2 regions of the Bradyrhizobium sp. 61 genome follow, and region 1 is predicted to be linked to the other one. Evidence: riboswitches for the same ligand, from Rfam matches in the RefSeq annotation. Region 1 holds a riboswitch; the other holds the start of a gene.
The links. A riboswitch is a leader RNA that binds a small molecule or an ion and turns the genes downstream of it on or off. The one in region 1 is predicted to bind glycine.

Region 1 (11,181 bases):
GCACGCGCAATGGCGATGCGCTGGCGCTGGCCGCCGGAGAACTGGTGCGGATAGCGCGTCACTGCGTCCGCGGGCAGGCCGACGAGCTCGAGCAGTTCGCGCGCTCGCTTCATCGCATCGGCATGCGAGGTGCCGTAATTGATCGGGCCTTCCGCGATGCTCTCGCCGACGGTAATGCGCGGGTTGAGCGAGCGATAGGGATCCTGGAACACGATCTGGATCTTCTGCCGGTGCGGCTGGAGCAGGCGGCGCGAGATGTCGGCGATCTCGCGGCCGGCAAGGCGCACGCCGCCGGAGGTCGGATCGATCAGGCGCACGATGCACCGTGCCACCGTCGACTTGCCCGAGCCGCTCTCGCCGACGATGCCGAGCGTGCGGCCCTTGCGCAGCGTCAGCGTGACCTTGTCGGCGGCGACGACTTCGCGGCCTTTGCCGAAGAAGGCGCGTTCCTTATAGACCTTGCCGAGCTCGTTGGCCTCCAGCACCACCGGCTCCTTGGTCTCGGGCCGTGCCGCGCGCGGCACCAGGCTCGGCACCGCGGAAAGCAGATTGCGGGTGTACTCCATGGTCGGGTTGCGCAGCACGGTCTCGAGCGGACCGGTCTCGACCAGCCGGCCCTGCCGCATCACAGCGACGCGGTCGGCGATCTCGGCAACCACGCCCATGTCGTGGGTGATGAACAGGACGGCCGTGCCGTGATCGCGCTGGAGGTCGCGGATCAGCGTCAGGATCTGCTTCTGCGTGGTGACGTCGAGCGCGGTGGTCGGCTCGTCGGCGATCAGGAGCTTCGGTTCCAGCACCAGCGCCATCGCGATCATGATGCGCTGGCGCTGGCCGCCGGACAGGCGATGCGGATAGGAGGCGAAGATGCGCTCGACCTGGGGCAGGCGGACCTGCTCCATCATGTCGAGAATGCGCTTCTTCCGCGCCTTGGCGTCAAGATCGGTGTGGGCGCGCAGGACCTCGTCGATCTGGCGGCCGACCGGCACCACCGGATTGAGCGCGGTCATCGGCTCCTGGAAGATCATCGCCATCTGCGTCGCGCGGAGCTGGCGCAGTCGGCGATCGGTCGCGGTGAGAATCTCTTCGCCGACCAGCTTGACGCTGCCGCCGGTCGGAACCAGCGTGCCCTTCGGCAGCAGGCCCATCGTGGTGAGCGAGGTCACCGACTTGCCCGAGCCGCTTTCGCCGACGAGACACAGTGTCTCGCCCTTGTGCACCTGGATCGAGATGCCGTCGATGATGTTGGCGCCCTTCGGCTTCTTGCCGATGGAGACGACGAGGTTGTTGATGTCGAGAACTGGGTTGGTCATCACTTGATCCGTCATCACTTGCCCTCCCGCTGCTTCATGCGGGGATCGAGGGCGTCGCGGGCGGCGTCGCCGATCAGATTGATGCTGAGGATGGCGATCGAGAGCAGCAGGCCCGGCCAGAAGATCAGCGTCGGCTTGAGCTGAAAATACTGGCGGCCCTCGGCCATGATGTTGCCCCAGGTCGGCGTCTCCGGCGAGATGCCGGCGCCGAGGAAGGAGAGGATGGCCTCGGTCAGGATCGCGGAGGCGCAGACATAGGTGCCCTGGACGATCAGCGGTGCGATCGTGTTCGGCATCAGATGGCGCCACATGATCTTCGGCAGGCTGGAGCCGACCGAGATCGCAGCCTCGACGTAAGGCTCCTCGCGCGCGGACAGCACGACCGAGCGCACCAGGCGTGCCACGCGCGGTATTTCGGGGATGGTGATTGCGACCAGCACGGTCCAGATGCTGGCGCCGGACAGCGACACCACGGCGATCGCGAGCAGGATGCTCGGCATCGCCATGAGGCCGTCCATGACGCGCATCAGGACGGCATCGACCAGCTTGAAGAAGCCGGAGACCAGGCCGATCGCAAGGCCGATGACGATCGACAGGATCGCCGAGCCGATGCCGATCAGGAGCGAGATGCGGCCGCCATAGATGACGCGCGACAAGAGGTCACGGCCATAGGCGTCGGTGCCGAGCAGGAACTGCGCCGAGGCCGGCTTCAGCCGCTGCGAGGGTGCAAGCTGGACCGGATCGTGCGGCGCGATCAGCGGCGCCAGGATCGAGACCAGCACGATCAGCGCGAGCAAGATCGTGGCCGCCGCGATGATCGGCGTCGAGGTGAGGAACCCGAAACGCGGCCGCAATGGCGACGTGATCGGAATGGACGACTGGGGAAGGCTATCGACGGACATTTTTGTTGCTATCCTTAGCCCTAGTACCGGATCCGGGGATCGAGCAGCGTGTAGGCGACGTCGATCAGGAGATTGACGACGACATAGATCAGCGACGTCAGCAGGATCATCGCCTGGATGACTGGGTAGTCGCGCGCCAACACCGCGTCCACCGTGAGGCGGCCGATGCCGGGGATGTTGAACACGCTCTCGGTGACGACGACGCCGGAGATCAGCAGCGCAAAGCCGGTGCCGATCACGGTGATGACGGGCACCGCGGCGTTGCGCAGCGCATGGCGCATCATCACGGCGACCTCGTTGATGCCCTTGGCGCGGGCGGTGCGGACGTAGTCCTCACCGAGCACGTCGAGCATCGCCGCGCGCGTCATGCGCGCGATCAGCGCGATGTAGATGAAGGAGAGCGCGCAGGTCGGCAGGATGATGCGCTCGAAGAACGGTCCAAAGCCGTTGAAGATGCTGCGGAAGCCCTGCACCGGCACCCAGCGAAGGTCGATCGCGAAGACCTCGATCAGGAGATAGCCGACCACGAACACCGGCACGGAGAAGCCGAGCACGGAGAGGCCCATCACGAAACGGTCGATCCAGGTGCCGTGCTTCCACGCCGCGATGACGCCCAGGGGCACGGCGACGATCACGGCGAGAATGATTGTCGAGAGCGCGATCGAGATCGACGGCTCAACGCGCTGGCTGATCATCTTCATGACTGGCAGGTTGGAGATCAGCGACGTCCCGAGATCGCCGTGCAGCAGCTTGTTCACCCAGGTGATGAATTGCACGATCAGCGGCTCGTTGAGGCCGAGCGAGTCGCGGATGCGTTCCAGCCGCTCCGGCGTCGCGTTGTCGCCGGCGAGAATTGCGGCGGGATCGCCCGGCGTCAGCCGCAGCAGCAGGAAGACGAACAGCGCGACGACGCCCATCACGGGCACCGCGGCCAGAACGCGGCGAATGAGATAACCTAGCATGCACCTATCTCCGGCTGCGGAACTTGTGGGGCCGGGAGGCCCCCGTGGAATCGGTTCTGTCTATCATGCACGCCTGTCACTCGGGCTGGAAAGCCGGCCGGAGAAGCCGACCTTTCGGAGCAAATTGTGTGCCAAGGGCAGGGCGGTCGCAAGAGGCCGCCGAGCCTCCGATATCGGCCACTCAGGATGCATGGCGGAACTCGCGCTCAACCCTGAGTGAGGGTGCGGTCGGCGGTGCGTTGAGCCCGCGCCAGCCGTCGATGGTCCCGGCAATCATCTGCGCGGTCGCCGCCGACAAGGTCCAGCCGAGATGGCCGTGGCCGGTGTTGAAGAACACGCCCGGCATCCGTCCTGCGCGCACCACGGGCATCATGTTCGGCATCATCGGCCGCAGCCCGGCCCAGGGCACGACCTTGGACGTTTCGACGCCGGGGAAGTTGCTGCGCACCCAGTCGACCAGCGGCTGCACGCGGTCGGCGCGGATGTCGCGGTTGAAGTCGTTGAATTCGGCGGTGCCTGCGACGCGGAAACGATCGGCGCCGAGCCGGCTGGTGACGATCTTGGCGGCTTCGTCGAGCAGGCTCACGGTCGGCGTCGCATTGCGGCTTGCGGCAGTGTCGAGCTGAACGGTGATCGAATAGCCCTTCACCGGATAGACGTTGACGCGCTCGTCGAGGAGGGCGGCGAAGTGGCGGCTGGCCACACCGGCGCAGACCACGACGCCATCAGCCTTCAGCATGCCGCGCGCGGATGCGACAGCATCACTGGCCGAAAGATCAGCCCAGCCGATGACAAAGCCGCCACCTGCTTGGGCAATGGAATCGATGTTGGCTTCGTGGATAAAGGTCGCGCCGCGCCGCTTGCAGGCTTCCGCAAGTCCGCGCGTGAACTTGTGGATATCGCCGGTCGCATCCGACGGCGTGTAGAAACCGCCAAAATAGTCCTTGCGCAGCGTCGGCTCGATGGCGCGGATCTCCTCCGGCGTCACCGGGCGGCGATCGAGCCCGCCTTCCTTCAATAGCGCATTGACCTGCAGGCCGGATTCAAAACCCTTCTTGTCGTGATAGATGTGCAGGATGCCGCGACGTTCGAGATCGAAGTCGATGCCTTCGCGCTCTGCGATCTCGAACAGATGCTTGCGAGCTTCGATCGCGAGCCGCGTGGTCTGAACCGTGTTGGCGCGATAGTTGCCGATATTGGCGACGAACTCGCTCATCCACGAATATTTGTGCCAGTTCGGCCGCGGGTTCATCAGCAGCGGCGCATCGCGCCGGAACATCCAGCGCAGGCCTTTCAGGATCGTTGCGGTGCTGTTCCACACCTCGGCATTGCTGGCGGAGAGCTGTCCGCCATTGGCGAAGGAGGTCTCCATCGCGGCGTAGCGGTGCTTGTCGAGCACCGTCACCTTGTATCCGCGTTCGAGCAGGGCATAGGCGGTCGTTACGCCGGTGATGCCGGCGCCGATGATGGCGATATGGGTCATGGCAGGTTCGGGGCTCCCGTGAGTTAGAGTCGGCTAACCGCCGGCCAAAGGCCGTTGGCGGCGCCCCATCTGTCACGGTTACCTGAGAGCTTGATCCGTTGCGGACCTCGGCGAGGTCAGCTCCGGACTATCCCCTTCGGTGGACGTCACGATCCTAAGATCGCGCCGCCTCTCTCCAGATCGTCCTGACGATACGGTCCTTTTGCCTGAGAGTTTCCGGGGCGGTTGCTCCGTCGGCGCCGCAACGAAAGCCTGAACTCTCGTTGCGATCTCTCCCGCATCGTCGCGTGGACAATCGAGCAGTACGATGCGCCTCATTTTTAGACAAGGCTAAATTTAAACCGCGACTGCCAACGCATTGTGCAGTGCGAAGGCTGCGTCGTCAGTCGAGCGTCGCCAGCAAGCCGGCCATCAGGCGCCCGCGTTCAACTAGGCTCTCGACCTCGATGAATTCTTCCAGCGTGTGGCCGTTGCCGCCGCGCACGCCGAGGCCGTCGAGCGTCGGGATGCCCATCGCGCCGGTAAAGTTGCCGTCGGAGCCGCCGCCGGAGCTCGCATGCGGCAGCTCAGTGCCGAGCGATTTGGCGATGCCGCGCGCCTTCTCGTAAAGCGCCATGGTGCCGGCATCGGGCTCCCATACGGGGCGCGTGACGCCGCGCGTCACCTTGAACGTGACATCATTGGACGTGCCCGACAGCGCCAGCATCCGCTCGACGCCGCGGTCGAGATCGGCCTGGCGCTTGGCCATCGACAGCGCCTCGCCGGTGGCGGTCGTGGCAACGCAATTGACCCATTGTCCGCCGTGCACGACGCCGACAGAGAAGGTGCAGTCCTCTGTCGTCATCGCGTCGATGGCGAGGATCTGCCGCGCCATCTCGCGGATCGCCGAGCGTCCGGCCGCCAATGTCGCGCCGGCATGGCTCGGCCGGCCCGTCGCCTCCAGATTGAAACGCGCGATGGCGTAACGTCCGGTGGTGACACCGTTGTCGGCGCGGCCCGGTTCGGGCACCAGCACATATTTGTTGCGCGCAGCCTCCGCCTCGATGATGTCTCGCGTCGAGGGCGTGCCGACTTCCTCGTCGGGCGTCAACAGCACGGTGATCGGCAGCGGCGTGGTGAAGGAAGCGCGTGCCAGCTGCCGGATCGCTTCCAGCGAGAGATAGTTGCCGCCCTTCATGTCGTAGATGCCGGGGCCGTAGCACTTGTTGCCCTCGCGCCGCCATTTCAGCTTCTCGATGGTGCCGAGCGGGTGGACGGTATCCATGTGGCCGGCGATCAGGATGCCCGGCTCGCCCTGTTTCGGATGCGGGAAGCGCGCGCGGATCACGCCGCCGAAGCCCTGTCGACCGCCGATGCGTTTGATCGTCGCACCCATGATCGCCATATCCCGCGCTGCGATATCGAGCATGCGGTTGACGGCACCTGCGTCCCAGGTCGGGCTCTCGCATTCCACCCAGGTGCGCAGGCCCTCGAGCATCGCCTCGGAATCGAAGGGAAGATTGGCTGGATTCATCTTAATGTCTCTCAAGATTCGAAAGATGGAACGCGCATTGCATTGGCGCGGACGGGACTGGCGGAAAGCGTTGTAGAGCCAAACCGATCTTTGTGGAGCCCGTGGGCGCGCCGCTTGGGGCTGCAGCGAAACCGGATTGACGCGCTCAACACTGTCTGCAAGTCTCGAAAGACAAAGGCATCGCATGAGGTTAGTTCGCCTAAAGAACGAACCGAATGCTCAACCAATAACGTGCCTTTGAACAGTTTCACGTCAGGAGAAACTTTTATGTTGAGCTTGATGCGCCGGGGGCGTCGCGCGTTCGCCTCCACACTTGCGCTATCGGTCGTTGCGCTTTCGACGGCGATGGCCTCGCCGGTACTTGCCGCCGCCAGCAAGACCATCACCGCGGTGATGCATTCGGATCTGCGCATCATCGATCCGATTTTCACCACCGCCTACATCACGCGTGACCATGGCTACATGGTCTACGACACGCTGATCGCGACGGACTCGAATTTCAAGATCCAGCCGCAGATGGCGGACTGGAAGATCTCCGACGACAAGCTCACCTACACCTTCACGCTGCGCGACGGCCTGAAGTGGCACGACGGTACGCCGGTGACGGCGGAAGACTGCGCCGCTTCGCTGAAGCGCTGGGCCGCGGTCGACGGCATGGGCCAGCAGATGATGCAGTTTACTGCGAGCATCGAGGCGACCGACCCCAAGACGATCACGCTGAAGCTGAAGGAGCCCTACGGCCTCGTGCTCGAATCCATCGGCAAGCCGTCCTCGCGCGTCGCCTTCATGATGCCGAAGCGTCTCGCCGAAACGCCGCCGGACAAGCAGATCCCCGAGCAGATCGGCTCGGGTCCGTTCAAGTTCGTGCAGGGTGAATTCCAGCCCGGCGTGAAGGCGGTGTACGTCAAGAACACCGACTATGTGCCGCGCAAGGAGGCGTCGAGCTGGACTGCCGGAGGCAAGGTGGTCAAGGTTGATCGCGTCGAATGGATCACCATGCCGGATGCGCAGACCGCAGTGAACGCGCTGCAATCGGGCGACATCGACTTCATGGAAGTGCCGCCGTGGGATCTGCTGCCCGTGCTTGAAGGCAATGCCGACCTCAAGACCGAGACGCTGAACAAGTTCGGCTACCAGACCCTTGGGCGCATGAACTTCCTCTATCCGCCCTTCGACAATCCGAAGATCCGCCGTGCCGCACTTCTGGCGATGAACCAGAAGGACGTGCTCGACGCGCTCGTCGGCAATCCCAAATACTACAAGATCTGCGGTGCGTTCTTCATCTGCGATACGCCGTTCGCGACCGACGTCGGCTCGGAATCGCTGGTCAAGGGCAACGGCATGGCGGAAGCCAAGAAGGCGCTCGCCGAGTCCGGCTATGACGGTACGCCCGTCGTGGTCATGGTGCCCGGCGACGTCGTGACGCTGAAGGCGCAGCCGACGGTCGCGGTGCAGTTGCTCCGCGAGGCCGGCTTCAAGGTCGACGCGCAAGCGACCGACTGGCAGACGGTGGTCAGCCGGCGCGCCAGCCAGAAGCCTCCGAAGGAGGGCGGCTGGAACATGTTCTTCACCAACTGGGTCAGCGCCGACGTGTCCAACCCGATCGCCAATCTGTCGATCGGGGGCCAGGGCAAGAAGGGCTGGTTCGGCTGGGCGGAAAACGCCAAGATCGAGAAGCTCAAGGACGATTTCGTCCGCGCCGCCTCGCTCGACGATCAGAAGAAGATCGCGACCGAGATCCAGAAGGAAGCCTATGACCAGGTGATCTACGTGCCGCTCGGCCAGTATCTGGCGCCGAGCGCGTGGCGGAAGTCGCTCACCGGCGTGCTCGACGGCCCGGCGACGCCGGTGTTCTGGAACATCGACAAGACCGAGTAAAGCGAGGGCGCGCCAGCGCGCCTTCCCCGAGCGTTACGCGGCGTCGCTGTCATCAGCGGCGCCGTTTTCGTTTGTCAGCCTCGCGTCAGCTTTTAACTCTTCCAGTGTCCAATCATTGCTATTTGTTTCTGACTTGAAATAGATGTGCGCAGTTCGCACATCACTTCCTTCCTGCATTTGAGTCCCGTGTCGATTGATTTTTCATTTCGGGCGATGGCCGAGCGGTCCGATCGCGCGCCGGCGCGATGGCGGCGGCCTTTCCTGCGCTGGCTCGACGGCGTCGAGACGGGTTGGGCCGTTCCGCTTCTCATTGTGTGCTTTGTCGCGCTCTGGACGATCTATCTGGCCGTCGCCTATGCCGGCAGCGGCCTGCACCCTGATACCCTCGAGGCCTGGACGCTCGGGCGCCGTTTCGCGTGGAGCTACCACAAGCATCCGCCGCTGATGGGCTGGGTTACGGCGGTGTGGACCGCCGTCTTCCCGCTCAGTGACTGGTCGCTGCAATTGATGGCGATGGCCAATGCCGGGCTCGCCCTGTTTTTCGTCGACCGGATCGCACGGCAGTTCGTGACCGGGCACAAGCGCATCCTGGTGCTGCTGCTCCTGATGCTGACGCCGGCCTATCAATTCCACGCCCAGCGCTTCAATGCCAATACGGTGCTGCTTGCGCTCTGGCCGCTCGCGACCTGGTGTTTTCTGCGCGCGTTCGAGACCCGCAGCGCGGCCTGGGCGGTCGCCGTAGGATGCACCACGGCGCTGGCGATGGTCGGCAAATATTATTCGGTCTTCCTCGTGGCGAGCTTTGCATTTGCCGCGCTGGCGCATCCCGCGCGCCGCGCCTATTTCGCGTCCGCTTCGCCGTGGATATCGGTCGTGGTCGGGGTCGCGGTGTTGTCGCCGCATATCTACTGGCTCGCGACGACGGGCGCGTCGGCCTTCACCTACGCGATGGCGCACGCCAACGGCAACTTCGTGAGCTCGCTCGGCGAGGTGCGGAACTTCCTGCTCGGACTCGTGGCGGCCATCAGCGTATCGGCCGTCTTCTGGGTGATCATCGCCGGCACACGGCTGAAACAATTTGCGGCCGACTTCGCCGCGATGAGTTCCGGCCTGCGGCTTCTTTTTTACGTTGCGATCGGCACGATCGTACTGCCGGTCCTGACGTCGCTGGCGATGGGCACCGATCTGCCGTCGCTATGGGCGCTGCAAGGGCTGTTCCTGTTCGTCGTGCTGATCGTTTGCGGCACGCGCTACCCGATCGAAAGATTCTACACCGTCAATGTCACGGTCATCACCGCAATCGTTGGGCTCGCCGCTGTCTTCGTCGCCGCCCCGATTCACGCCGTCTATCGCAACAATCACGGCTACGAAGAGGGCCGGTATTTCTACGCGCAGGTAGCCAACGAGCTCACCCGGGAATGGCACGAGCTGACCGGGGAGCCGCTCAGCGCCGTCAGTGGCGACGATTCGCTGGCCTTTGCGACCGCGTTCTACAGTCCGGACCATCCGTATTACGCGCGGCCGTTCGAATTTCAGTACACGTGGGGCATGCCGCGAAAGACGACATTGGATCGCGGTTGGGCCGCGCTCTGTTTCAGCGGCCAGGACTATTGCGGCAGGTGGATGGAGTCGGTGTCCGCGCGCGCCGAGCATTTCGTCAGGCGCCAGTTCACCGTGCAGGCGACGCTATGGGGCAAGCCCGGCCTGACGCGGGACGTGGTCGTGCTGATCGTGCCGCCGCGAACGAGCAGCGCGACGCCCGAGAGCGCCGCGCAGGACTTCAGCGCCAGCAGGCGCCCGACGAACTAGGCTTTGCGCTCAGCAGTGGCTGTCGCGGATTCGCTCGAGGCCTTCGCTCGCGAAGGGGGGAGTGAACGCAGTTCGGTCGGCGCCCGGCGTCGGGCGCTCCGTTTCCGCCCGATCCGGGGTGGTGTTGTCTTCGCGATGTTCCGGTTCCATGAGGCGGCCTTTCGAATTGCTGCAGTACAACATCGACGCGGCCGGGAAGTTCCTCATGCGAAGGGACGATGATGCGGCTTGAACAGCCGTCCCTTTTCCACCACCAGCACGATCGCAAGCGCCGCCAGCGTCGACAGGAAGAAGCCGACCGAGAACGGCAGCAGCGTGCCGTCGAAACTCTGCCCGATCGCCATGCCGACGACGATGCCGATCAGCGTCGTGATCGAGCCGTAGAGCGAGGAGGCGGTGCCGGCGATATGGCCCTGCGGCTCCATGGCCAGTGCGGTGAAGTTCGCGACCATCATGCCGAACGAGAACATCATCAGGGCGGACAGCACCATGAACAAGGAGAGCGGCAGCATGCCGAGGCTTTCCGTCAGCAGCATCACGCCCGCAACCGCGGTGTAGAGCGTCAGCGCGCCGTGCGAGATCACGCGCATGCCGAGCCGTCCGACCAGCTTCGCATTGAGGAAACCGGCGATCGCGGTGCCGGCCGCGATCGCGGCGAAGGCAATCGGGAAATAGTGGCCGAGATGATAGACGCCGGTAAAGACCTGCTGCGCCGAGAAGACATAGGCAAAGAGCGCGCCTATCACGCTGCCGGCGGCCGTCGCATAGCCGATGGTCTGGCGGTTGGTCACGGTCTGCCGGAACGCCGAGAGTACGTCTGCGGGCGCCAGCGACCTGCGTTCGGACTCGGGAAGGGTTTCAGGCAGCCGCAGCACGCTCCATGCGAGCGCGAGCAGCCCGTAGAGCATCAGGACGACGAAGATGCCGCGCCATTGCGTGACCAGCAGCACCGCCTGCCCGAACGAGGGCGCAATCACCGGCACCGCGATGAACACCATCATGGCGAGCGACATCACGCTCGCCATCCGGCGGCCGACATAACAGTCGCGCACGATTGAGGTGGCGATCACGCGCGTTGCCGACGTGCCGAGCCCTTGCAGCGCGCGCGCCAGCAGCAGCGTCTCGAACGAGGGCGCGGCGACCGCCAGCACGCTCGCCACCGCATAGACGGCCATGCCGCCGAGCAGCACCGGGCGGCGGCCGAAGCGGTCCGACAACGGGCCCATGACGAACTGACCGGCGCCGAAGCCGATCAGGAAGGTCGAGAGCACCAGCTGAAGATGGTTGGCGTTGGGAATGGCGAAGGCTGCCCCGATGTTGG
Region 2 (11,181 bases), on a different contig from region 1:
CATCATCGGCCGCCACGCCTATGGCGACCAGTACCGCGCCACCGACATCAAGTTCCCGGGCAAGGGCACGCTGTCGATGAAGTTCGTCGGCGAGGACGGCACCGTCATCGAGAAGGAAGTGTTCAAGGCGCCCGGCGCCGGTGTCGCCATGGAGATGTACAATCTCGACGACTCCATCATCGACTTCGCCCGCGCCTCGCTGAACTACGGCCTGCTGCGCAACTACCCGGTCTACCTCTCGACCAAGAACACCATCCTCAAGGTCTATGACGGCCGCTTCAAGGACATCTTCCAGGACATCTACGACCGCGAGTTCAAAAAGGAATTCGAGGCCAAGGGCCTGACCTACGAGCACCGCCTGATCGACGACATGGTGGCCTCGGCGCTGAAATGGTCCGGCGGCTATGTCTGGGCCTGTAAGAACTACGACGGCGACGTGCAGTCCGATACGGTCGCGCAGGGCTACGGCTCGCTCGGCCTGATGACCTCGGTGCTGCTCACCCCCGACGGCAAGACCGTGGAAGCCGAAGCCGCCCACGGCACGGTGACCCGCCACTACCGCGAGCACCAGAAGGGCAAGGAGACCTCGACCAACTCGATCGCGTCGATTTTCGCCTGGACCCGCGGCCTGTCGCATCGCGCCAAGCTCGACAACAATGCCGAGCTCGCCAAGTTCGCGAGCACCCTGGAGAAGGTCTGCGTCGACACCGTCGAGGAAGGCTACATGACCAAGGACCTCGCGCTCCTGGTCGGCGCCGACCAGCGCTGGCTCTCGACCACCGGCTTCCTCGACAAGGTCGCGGAGAACCTCACGAAAGCGTTGGCGTAAGCCCGCGCATTATTTTCGTCTGATCGGGGTTAGACATCATTACGGGCCGCGCTTGGGCGCGGCCCATTCATTTTGACACCGTTGCGCGGAGGCTACCCATGTCCATCGTCAAGTTCGCTGTCCCCTGCCTGATGCTGCTGGCTGCCCTGGCCGGGCCGGCCGCCGCCGAGCCCGAACCGGCTGAGGCCCCCCGCGGGCAACTGAAACTCAGCCTGCCGGAGGCCATTCGCGCGCCCGGCGAGACCGTCGTGCTCAGCGTCCATGCCGAAGGCGCGCAGGTCTATGACTGCAAGGCAGCCGCCGACGGCAAGCTTGCCTGGGCCTTCCGCGAGCCGGTGGCGACGCTGCTCGCCGAGGGCAAGACCGTCGGCCGCCACTATGCCGGCCCGAACTGGGAACTCGCCGACGGCAGCGCCGTGGCCGGCAAGGCCATCGGCAACGCGCCGGGCGCAACCGCCGCCGATATCCCCTGGCTCAAGCTGGAGGTCGCCTCCCGCCGCGGCAGCGGCATCCTGACGCCGGTCACCACCGTCCAGCGCATCAACACCCACGGCGGCAAGCTCGACGGCGCATGCGACAAGGCCGGCGAATTCAAAAGCGCGCCCTACTCGGCCGACTACATTTTCCTGAAGAAGGGCTGACCGCCTAGCGGTCGGTGTCGTCGCGCTCCGCCTGCGCCAATTCTGCCGCCGCAAGATCGCCGGTCTCCTCGAGCCGTGCCTTCGCGGTCTGGTGGACGTGGGCGGCGAGCGTCGGCATGCGCTCGATCAGCGCGTGAAAATCCTGGGCGTCGAGCACCAACAGCCGCGTCTTGCGTGTCGCGGTCACCGTGCCGCTGCGCTTTGTCTTATGCAGCAGCGCGATCTCGCCGAAGAAGGTGCCGTCGGTGAGCCGCACCTGCTGGCTCGGCAGCGCGATCTCGACCTCGCCCGCAGTGATGAAATACATCGAGGAAGCGGCGTCCCCTCGCCGCACCAGAACCTCGCCCTGCTCGATGGTGCGGGCCCGGAGCAGCCGCATGATGTCGGCGATCTCCGCGGCCGAAAGATGCGAGAACAGCGGCACCCGCGCCAGCATGCCCCAGGTCACCACGAAATCGCGCCGCCTCACCTCCTCGGCGAAGGCGGTCGAGATGATCGCGACCGGCAGCGCGATCATGGCAAAGCCTGAGATGATCGCGAACACCGAGATGAATTTACCGAGCGGCGTCACCGGCACGACGTCGCCATAGCCGACGGTGCCGAGCGTCACGATTGCCCACCACATCGCGTCCGGAATGGTGCCGAGCTTGCTGGGCTGCACATCACGCTCGATGGCGTAGAGCAGCGAGGCGAAGGTCAGTACCACACCGATCAGGATGACGATGCAGCCGATCAGCGCTCGCCGCTCGGCATGGATGGCCGCGAGCAGCGAGCGCATCGCCGGCGAATAACGGATCAGCTTGAAGAACGGCAGCACGCCGAGCCCAGCCAGCGTCGCGTGCCGGCCGGTGGCCAGCACGATCGCGGCCGGCAGGAACGCCATGAGGTCGATGATGCCGAGCGCGGAGAAGGCATAAGAGAGCCGGTCGGACAGCGCGGAGCCGTTGCGCTGGGTGTGCCCCGCAACGGTCCACAGCCGCGCCAGATATTCGAGCGCGAACACGATGACGGCGAGGACGGCGACCGCGCTGAACAGCATGTCGAACCGCGCGTCGAGCTCCGGCACCGAGGCGAGGATCATCGCGACCACGTCGAGCACGATGACGCTGATGATCACCTGGATGAAGCGCGACCCGATCGAGTAGGCGAGCGGATCGTGCTCCAGCAATTCGTACAGGCGATCCCTTAGGTTGGGATCGGCCGAGCCACGTCCTCGCGGAACGAGGCGCATGGCCGTTTACGCGCCTGCCATCGCTTTTTCGATCGCCGCGAGCGCCTCGGGCGCCTTGGCGCCATCGGGACCGCCAGCCTGCGCCATGTCGGGCCGGCCGCCGCCGCCCTTGCCGCCGAGCGCCTCGGAGGCGACGCGCACCAGGTTCACGGCATTGAAGCGCGCGGTGAGATCGGCGGTGACGCCGACCACGATCCCGGCCTTGCCGTCTTCGGTGACGCCGACGATGGCGACCACGCCGGAGCCGATCTGCTTCTTGCCGTCGTCCGCAAGGCTCTTGAGATCCTTCATCTCGATGCCCTCGACCGCGCGCGCCATCAGCTTGACGTCGCCGATTTCGCGCACGCCTGCGGCTGCGCCGTTCCCGACGGATGTACCGCCGCCCATCGCGAGCTTCTTGCGGGCGTCAGAGAGCTCGCGCTCGAGCTTCTTGCGCTCCTCCATCAGCGCTGTGATGCGCGCCGGAACGTCGTCGATCGAGGTGCGCAGCTCGTTGGCCGCGGTCTTCGCCAGCGCCATGGTCTCGTTGGCGTGCCTGCGCGCATAGTTGCCGGTCAGCGCCTCGATGCGGCGCACGCCGGAGGCCACCGCGCTCTCGCCGGTCAGCGTGATCAGGCCGATGTCGCCGGTGCGCTTCACATGGGTGCCGCCGCAGAGCTCGACCGACCAGCCGAGCGCGTTGGCACCGCGCTCCCGCGCGGTCCTGCCCATCGAGACGACACGGACCTCGTCGCCGTATTTCTCGCCGAACAGGGCGCGCGCGCCGGCCTCGCGCGCTTCATCGACTCCCATCACGCGTGTCGTGACTTCGTCGTTCTCCAGCACCACGTCGTTGGCGATGTCCTCGACGCGGGCGAGCTCTTCCGCCGTGATCGGCTTCGGATGCACGAAGTCGAAGCGCAGGCGGTCGGGCGCGACCATCGAGCCGCGCTGGGCGATGTGGTCGCCGAGCACCTGGCGCAGCGCCTCGTGGATGAGATGCGTCGCCGAATGATGCGCGCGGATCGAGGAACGCCTGCCGTGATCGACCTCGAGCTGCAGCGCGGTGCCGAGCTTCAGCTCGCCGCTTTCCACCGTGCCGACGTGAACGAAGAGATCGCCGAGCTTCTTCTGCGTGTCGGTAACGCGGAACTTGATGCCGCCCTCGCCGCTGAGCACGCCGGTGTCGCCGACCTGGCCGCCGGATTCCGCGTAGAACGGCGTCTGGTTGAGCACGATCGCGCCGGTCTCGCCGGCCTTGAGGCTCGCGGTTTCCTGTCCGTCCTTCACCAGCGTGGAGACCACGCCTTCGGCGCTCTCGGTCTCATAGCCCAGGAATTCGGTGGCCCCGAGCTTCTCGCGCAGCGGGAACCAGATCGCTTCGGAAGCCGCCTCGCCCGAACCCTTCCAGGACTCGCGCGCCTTGGCCTTCTGGCGCTCCATCGCGTCGGTGAAGGAGGCCTGGTCGACGCCGATGCCGCGCGACTTCAGCGCGTCCTGCGTCAGATCCAGCGGGAAGCCGTAGGTGTCGTACAGCGTGAAGGCGACGTCGCCGTCGAACATGTCGCCTTTCTTCAGAGACGCGCTCTTCTCGTCGAGGATGGCAAGGCCGCGCACCAGCGTCTTGCGGAAGCGGGTCTCTTCCAGCCGCAGCGTTTCCTCGATCAGGTTCTCCGCGCGCATCAGGTCGGGATAGGCCTGGCCCATCTCGCGCACCAGCGCCCAGACCAGCCGATGCATCAGCGGCTCTTTGGCACCCAGCAGCTGCGCATGGCGCATCGCGCGGCGCATGATCCGGCGCAGCACGTAGCCGCGGCCCTCGTTCGAGGGCAGCACGCCGTCGGAGACGAGGAACGCCGAGGAGCGCAGATGGTCGGCGATGACGCGGAACGAGGCGACCGTCTGCTCGTTCGGCCCGCTGCCAAGCGCGGACGCGGTCGCGTCGATCAGATGGCGGAACAGGTCGGTCTCGAACACGCTGTCGACGCCCTGCATGATGCAGGCCATGCGCTCCAGCCCCATGCCGGTGTCGATCGAGGGACGCGGCAGATCCACGCGCTCCTCCTTCGTCACCTGCTCGTACTGCATGAACACGAGATTCCAGAATTCCAGGAATCGGTCGCCGTCCTCTTCCGGCGAGCCCGGAGGTCCGCCCCAGATGTGATCGCCGCGGTCGATGAAGATCTCCGAGCACGGGCCGCACGGCCCGGTGTCGCCCATCGCCCAGAAATTGTCCGAGGTCGGGATGCGGATGATGCGGTCGTCGGAGAAGCCCGCGATCTTCTTCCACAGGCCGGCCGCCTCGTCGTCGGTGTGGTAGACGGTGACGAGCAGCTTGTCTTTCTTGAGCCCGAACTCCCGCGTGATCAGGGTCCAGGCCAGCTCGATCGCGCGCTCCTTGAAATAGTCGCCGAACGAGAAATTGCCGAGCATCTCAAAGAAGGTGAGATGGCGCGCGGTGTAGCCGACATTGTCGAGGTCGTTGTGCTTGCCGCCGGCGCGCACGCATTTCTGCGACGTGGTGGCGCGCTGATAGGGCCGCTTCTCGACGCCGGTGAAGACGTTCTTGAACTGCACCATGCCGGCATTGGTGAACATCAACGTCGGATCGTTGCGCGGCACCAATGGCGAGGAGGACACGATCTCGTGGCCGTTCTCGGCAAAGAAGTTCAGAAAGGTCGACCTGATCTCGTTGACGCCGCTCATGTTCATCCAATCGGGTGTGCTTGGACCCGCGATACGCCATCCAAACCGGGCATTTGGGCTGATATCTGCGGGTCAAAGCGCTTTTAGACAAGGCCAGCTGCGCTGTCCAGAAACTGTGCAAGGAGATCAGTGAGTTGCCGCAGGCGCGCAATCCCGTTTGCAATCCCGTTGAAAGCCGCCAGGTGCGCGTTGACAGGCTTGGCCGGCCTGTGGTCTGTACCCATCTGTATCGTACGGCCACGTCGGGAGAGACCGGCTTTGGTGCCGGCGCCGAAGGAGCAACCGCCCCGGAAACTCTCAGGCAAAAGGACCGCGTGGCTTTGACGACATCTGGAAAGAGGCGCCGACGGGCATAAGACCCGGACTGCGTCCGCCGACGGGATAATACTCTCAGGCACAGCGACAGATGGGGCTTCGACTGGTTGCTACCGGGGAATCGTCCCCGGGGAACCGCCGAGGGCCCCGTGATGCTTGCGCGCGACGACCAAGATTCCCTCAAACGTACGCCCCTTCACGGGCTTCATGTCTCCCTCGGCGGCAAGATGGTGCCGTTCGCGGGCTATGACATGCCCGTGCAGTACCCCGCGGGGGTCCTGAAAGAGCACCTCCATACCCGCTCCTCCGCGGGCCTGTTCGACGTCTCCCACATGGGCCAGCTCGCGCTTCGGCCGAAGTTGGGCAAGGTCGAGGACGCCGCCCGCGCGCTGGAGCGGCTGGTGCCGCAGGATATCGTGGCGATTGCCCCGGGACGGCAGCGCTATGCCCAGTTCACCAATCCGGACGGCGGCATTCTCGACGATCTGATGGTCGCCAATTTCGGCGATCACCTGTTCCTGGTCGTCAACGCCGCCTGCAAGGAAGCGGACGAGGCGCATCTGCGCGCGCATCTCTCGGACGACTGCATCATCGATTCGCTTCAAGACCGCGCCCTGATCGCGCTGCAGGGCCCGAAGGCAGAAGCCGCGCTGGCGAAATTGTGTGCAGAGGCCCCCTCCATGAAGTTCATGGACGCCGGCCCGCACAAGGTTGCCGGTCTCGATTGCTTCGTCTCGCGCTCCGGCTACACCGGCGAGGACGGGTTCGAGATTTCGGTCCCCGCGGCCGATGCCGAGCGCCTCGCCAAAACGCTGCTGGACAATCCCGATGTGATGCCGATCGGCTTAGGGGCCCGCGACAGCCTGCGGCTGGAAGGCGGGCTCTGCCTCTACGGCCACGACATCGACACCGCCACCACGCCGGTCGAGGCCGCGCTGGAATGGTCGGTGCAGAAGAGCCGCCGCAGCGGCGGCGCCCGCGCCGGCGGTTTTCCCGGCGCCGACAATATCCTCGCCCATTTTGACAACGGCGCGAGCCGCCGCCGGGTCGGCCTGCGCACGGATGGCCGCGCGCCGGTGCGCGAGGGCGCGCTGCTGTTTGCGGATGAAGCGGGCGGCGAGCCGATCGGAAAGGTCACCTCGGGCGGTTTCGGCCCGAGCCTGAACGCGCCGGTCGCGATGGGCTACGTGCCCACGGCATCGAGCGCGCTCGATACAAAACTCTTCGCCGAAGTGCGCGGCCAGCGGCTGCCGCTCACCGTCGCCGCCATGCCTTTCGTGAAAAACACCTACAAACGCTGAGGACTGAGAAAATGACCACGACGCTGTACACCTCCGACCACGAATGGCTGGCCATCGACGGCGACGTCGCCACCGTCGGCATCACCGACTATGCGCAGTCCCAGCTCGGCGACGTCGTGTTCGTCGAGCTGCCCAAAGCCGGCCGTGCCCTGAAGAAGGCGGAAGCCGCCGCCGTCGTGGAATCGGTGAAGGCCGCCTCCGACGTCTACGCGCCTGTTACGGGCGAAGTGCTCGAGACCAACGACGCGCTCGCCGCCGAGCCGGCGCTGGTGAACTCGGACGCGCAAGGCAAGGCGTGGTTCTTCAAGATCAAAATTGCCGACAAGAGCGAGCTAGGCGGCCTCATGGATGAGGCCGCCTACAAGGCACATACGGCGTGAGATGAAGCGAACTCTGACCTCATATTCGGTGTCATCACCCGCCTTGTGCGCACTGCGCACTGGGGCGGGTGATCCAGTACGCCGCGGCTTCTCGGCTCAAGCCGTGACGCCTGCGTTTACTGGATGCCCCGCCTTCGCGGGGCATGACGGCGACAGCGAAATCTAAAGCGAGGACCCATGATGACCGCGCACCGCAAATCCAATGGCGACACCGCCGCCACCTTCGTTCGCCGCCACATCGGCCCGTCGGCGCGCGACGTCACCGCAATGCTGGAGGCCGTCGGCGCCAAGAGCGTCGACGCGCTGATGGCGGAGACGCTGCCGGCCTCGATCCGGCAGGCCGCCCCGCTCGATCTCGGCAAGCCCTTGAGCGAGACCGAGGCGATCGCGCATATGGCCGAGCTCGCGCGAGAGAACCAGGTCTTCACCTCGCTGATCGGCCAGGGCTATTCCGGCACGATCCTGCCTGCGGTGATCCAGCGCAACATTCTGGAGAGCCCGGCCTGGTACACCGCCTACACGCCCTACCAGCCCGAGATCAGCCAGGGCCGGCTGGAAGCGCTGCTCAACTTCCAGACCATGATCTGCGACCTCACCGGGCTCGACGTCGCCAACGCCTCGCTGCTCGACGAGGCGACCGCCGCGGCCGAAGCCATGGCGCTCGCCGAGCGCCACTCGCGGGTCGAAGCAAAAGCCTTCTTCGTCGACAAGGACGTGCATCCGCAGACGCTGGCGGTGATGCGCACCCGCGCCGAGCCGCTGGGCTGGACCCTGATCGTCGGCGATCCCCTCGCCGATCTCGACAAGGCCGACGTGCTCGGCGCACTGCTGCAATATCCGGGCTCCTCGGGCGCCGTGCGCGACCTCAGGCCCGCGATCGCGACGTTGAAGGCCAAGGGCGCGCTCGCGATCGTTGCCGCCGATCTCTTGGCCCTGACGCTGCTCGCCTCGCCCGGCGAGCTTGGCGCCGACATCGCGATCGGCTCGGCGCAGCGCTTTGGCGTGCCGATGGGTTATGGCGGCCCGCACGCGGCCTATATGGCGGTGCGCGATGCGCTGAAGCGCTCGCTGCCCGGCCGCATCGTCGGCCTCTCCGTGGACTCGCGCGGGATGCCGGCCTATCGCCTCGCGCTGCAGACCCGCGAGCAGCACATCCGCCGCGAGAAGGCGACCTCCAACATCTGCACCGCGCAGGTGCTGCTCGCCGTGATCGCCTCGATGTACGCGGTCTATCACGGCCCCGAGGGGCTTGCGCAGATCGCGCGCAACGTGCATCGCCGCGCCGCCGTGCTCGCCGCCGGCCTGCGCAAGCTCGGCTTCGCGCCGCAGTCGGATAGCTTCTTCGACACGCTCAGCGTGGACGCCGGTGCCAAGCGCGCCGAGATTGTCGCGCGCGCGGCCGCCGAGAAGGTCAACCTCGGCGTTGGCGAAACCGCGCTCCGCATCGCGCTCGACGAGACCACGACGCCGGCGACCGTCGAGGCGGTCTGGCGCGCGTTCGGCGGCACGCTTGTTTACGCCGAGATCGACGCGACCACGCGCGAAGCGCTGCCGGAGGCGCTGAAGCGCGGGACCGCCTTCCTCACCCATCCCGTGTTCCACGCGCATCGCTCGGAAACCGAGATGCTGCGCTACATGCGCAAGCTCAGCGACCGCGATCTCGCGCTCGACCGCGCGATGATTCCGCTCGGCTCCTGCACCATGAAGCTGAACGCGACCACCGAGATGATGCCGCTGACCTGGCCGGAGTTCGGCAGCCTGCACCCGTTCGCCCCGCGCGAGCAGGCCAAGGGTTACCACGCACTGTTCGCGCGGCTTGAAAAATGGCTGTGCGATATCACCGGCTATGACGCGATCTCGCTGCAGCCGAATTCGGGCGCGCAAGGAGAGTATGCCGGGCTGCTCGCGATCCGCGGCTATCATGCCGCGCGCGGCGAGACGCACCGAAAAATCTGCCTGATCCCCTCCTCCGCCCACGGCACCAATCCGGCTTCGGCCGCGATGGTCGGCATGGACGTGGTGGTGGTCGCCTGCGAGAAGAACGGCGACGTCGACGTCAATGATCTCCGCGCCAAGGCAGAGAAGCACTCGAAGGATCTCGCCGCGGTGATGATCACCTATCCCTCGACGCATGGCGTGTTCGAGGAGCACATCCGCGAGATCTGCGACATCGTCCACGGCCATGGCGGCCAGGTGTATCTGGACGGCGCCAACCTCAATGCGCAGGTCGGCCTGTCGCGGCCCGGCGATTACGGCGCCGACGTCAGCCATCTCAACCTGCACAAGACCTTCTGCATCCCGCATGGCGGCGGCGGCCCCGGCATGGGCCCGATCGGCGTCAAGGCGCATCTCGCGCCGTTCCTGCCTGGTCACCCGGCGACGCAAGCCGAAGCACCGGTCGGCCCGGTCTCGGCCGCACCGTTCGGCTCGGCGTCGATCCTGACCATCTCCTACATCTACATTCTGATGATGGGCGGCGACGGCCTGAAGCGCGCCACCGAGATCGCGATCCTCAACGCCAACTACATTGCCGCGCGCCTCGATGCGCACTTCCCGGTGCTCTACAAGAACGCGAAGGGCCGCGTCGCGCACGAGTGCATCGTCGATCCGCGCGCGTTGAAGACGACGTCAGGCGTCACCGTGGACGACATCGCAAAACGCCTGATCGATTACGGCTTCCATGCGCCGACCATGAGCTTCCCGGTGCCGGGTACGCTGATGATCGAGCCGACCGAGTCGGAATCCAAGGCGGAGCTGGACCGTTTCTGCGACGCCATGATCGCGATCCGGAAGGAGATCGCCGAGGTCGAGGCCGGCCGCTTCAAGATCGAGGCTTCGCCGCTGCGTCACGCCCCGCATACCGTGCACGACATCGCCGATGACAATTGGAATCGCGCCTACACCCGCGCCGAAGGCTGCTTCCCCGACGGCGTCTCGCGCACCGACAAATACTGGTGCCCGGTCGGTCGCGTCGACAACGTCTATGGCGACCGCAACCTGGTGTGCTCGTGCCCGCCGGTGAGCGATTACGCGGAAGCGGCGGAGTAAGGGATTCGTAGCTTCGTAGCGTGGGCAAAGCGACTTGTCCGCCGTAGCTCGAAGAGCGAAGGCGGAAGCGTGCCCACCACCTTTGTGCGCGTTGGAATATGGTGGGCACGGCGCTTGCGCGCCTTTGCCCACCCTACGGCCCCGAACGCACATCTAGGGTGCAACCAGCGAATTGTTCTGTCGGTCCCAACGCCACAGCCGTTCGTTGGTCAGAAGCGTTCCGCCCCACCAGCGTCTGATCGGGGTTTGACGGCGGAAATCCTCCCGGCCTTCAAGGACCGCTTCCCCAAATTCGGTGAGCGATGGCCGGCTTCGGCGAAAGGCGGCGTTGCGGCCTCGCGCATCGTGCGGGGCCAGCGTCGCGAGTTTCGGATCGAGACCCGTGATCACCGGCATTGGGCCGGACCCAAGCCCTTCGAGCAGCGGGCCCAATTCCCATTGATCGAACACGCGCGTTTGCAGCGGACCGTCCGGTTGAAACAGCTCCTTGGTACGGTTGTGCCCCCGCGCAATCAGGTCGAGAAGCCGCGCTTCCGTCGTACCTAGTCCGGTGATTGGTGATGGCAGTTCTGCCAGCAATTGTTCCATCGCAGGCTTCAGGAAGGGCAGCCTGGGGAAATCCCTGCCGAGCAATCCGAAACAGAGCTCCGGCGTTGGCGCCCGGTAGGCTTCCCAGGCCATGTTGGCGATCTCGAAGTCGCAGTCCGCGACTTCCAATTCCCGCACCATACGATCGCGAAGCTCTGTGCCG

Region 2: linked by a shared signal. The riboswitch ahead of gcvT (glycine cleavage system aminomethyltransferase GcvT) and the one ahead of IVB46_RS03225 (D-amino acid dehydrogenase) in region 1 are both predicted to bind glycine.

The regions. Positions count from the first base shown of each region.
Region 1 is NZ_JADPIU010000008.1:94,968-106,148, reverse strand. Features, by position in the region: gene IVB46_RS03240 (ABC transporter ATP-binding protein) at 1-1,313, opposite strand, end outside; gene IVB46_RS03235 (ABC transporter permease) at 1,328-2,215, opposite strand; gene IVB46_RS03230 (ABC transporter permease) at 2,236-3,177, opposite strand; gene IVB46_RS03225 (D-amino acid dehydrogenase) at 3,359-4,660, opposite strand; glycine riboswitch at 4,728-4,841, opposite strand; glycine riboswitch at 4,845-4,948, opposite strand; gene IVB46_RS03220 (M20/M25/M40 family metallo-hydrolase) at 5,043-6,173, opposite strand; gene IVB46_RS03215 (ABC transporter substrate-binding protein) at 6,441-8,051, shown strand; gene IVB46_RS03210 (glycosyltransferase family 39 protein) at 8,265-9,860, shown strand; gene IVB46_RS03205 (multidrug effflux MFS transporter) at 10,064-11,181, opposite strand, start outside.
Region 2 is NZ_JADPIU010000028.1:535-11,715, forward strand. Features, by position in the region: gene IVB46_RS09695 (NADP-dependent isocitrate dehydrogenase) at 1-829, shown strand, start outside; gene IVB46_RS09700 (DUF3455 domain-containing protein) at 928-1,470, shown strand; gene IVB46_RS09705 (cyclic nucleotide-gated ion channel) at 1,475-2,701, opposite strand; gene alaS (alanine--tRNA ligase) at 2,708-5,386, opposite strand; glycine riboswitch at 5,620-5,708, shown strand; gene gcvT (glycine cleavage system aminomethyltransferase GcvT) at 5,854-7,002, shown strand; gene gcvH (glycine cleavage system protein GcvH) at 7,014-7,382, shown strand; gene gcvP (aminomethyl-transferring glycine dehydrogenase) at 7,563-10,430, shown strand; gene IVB46_RS09730 (hypothetical protein) at 10,584-11,181, opposite strand, start outside.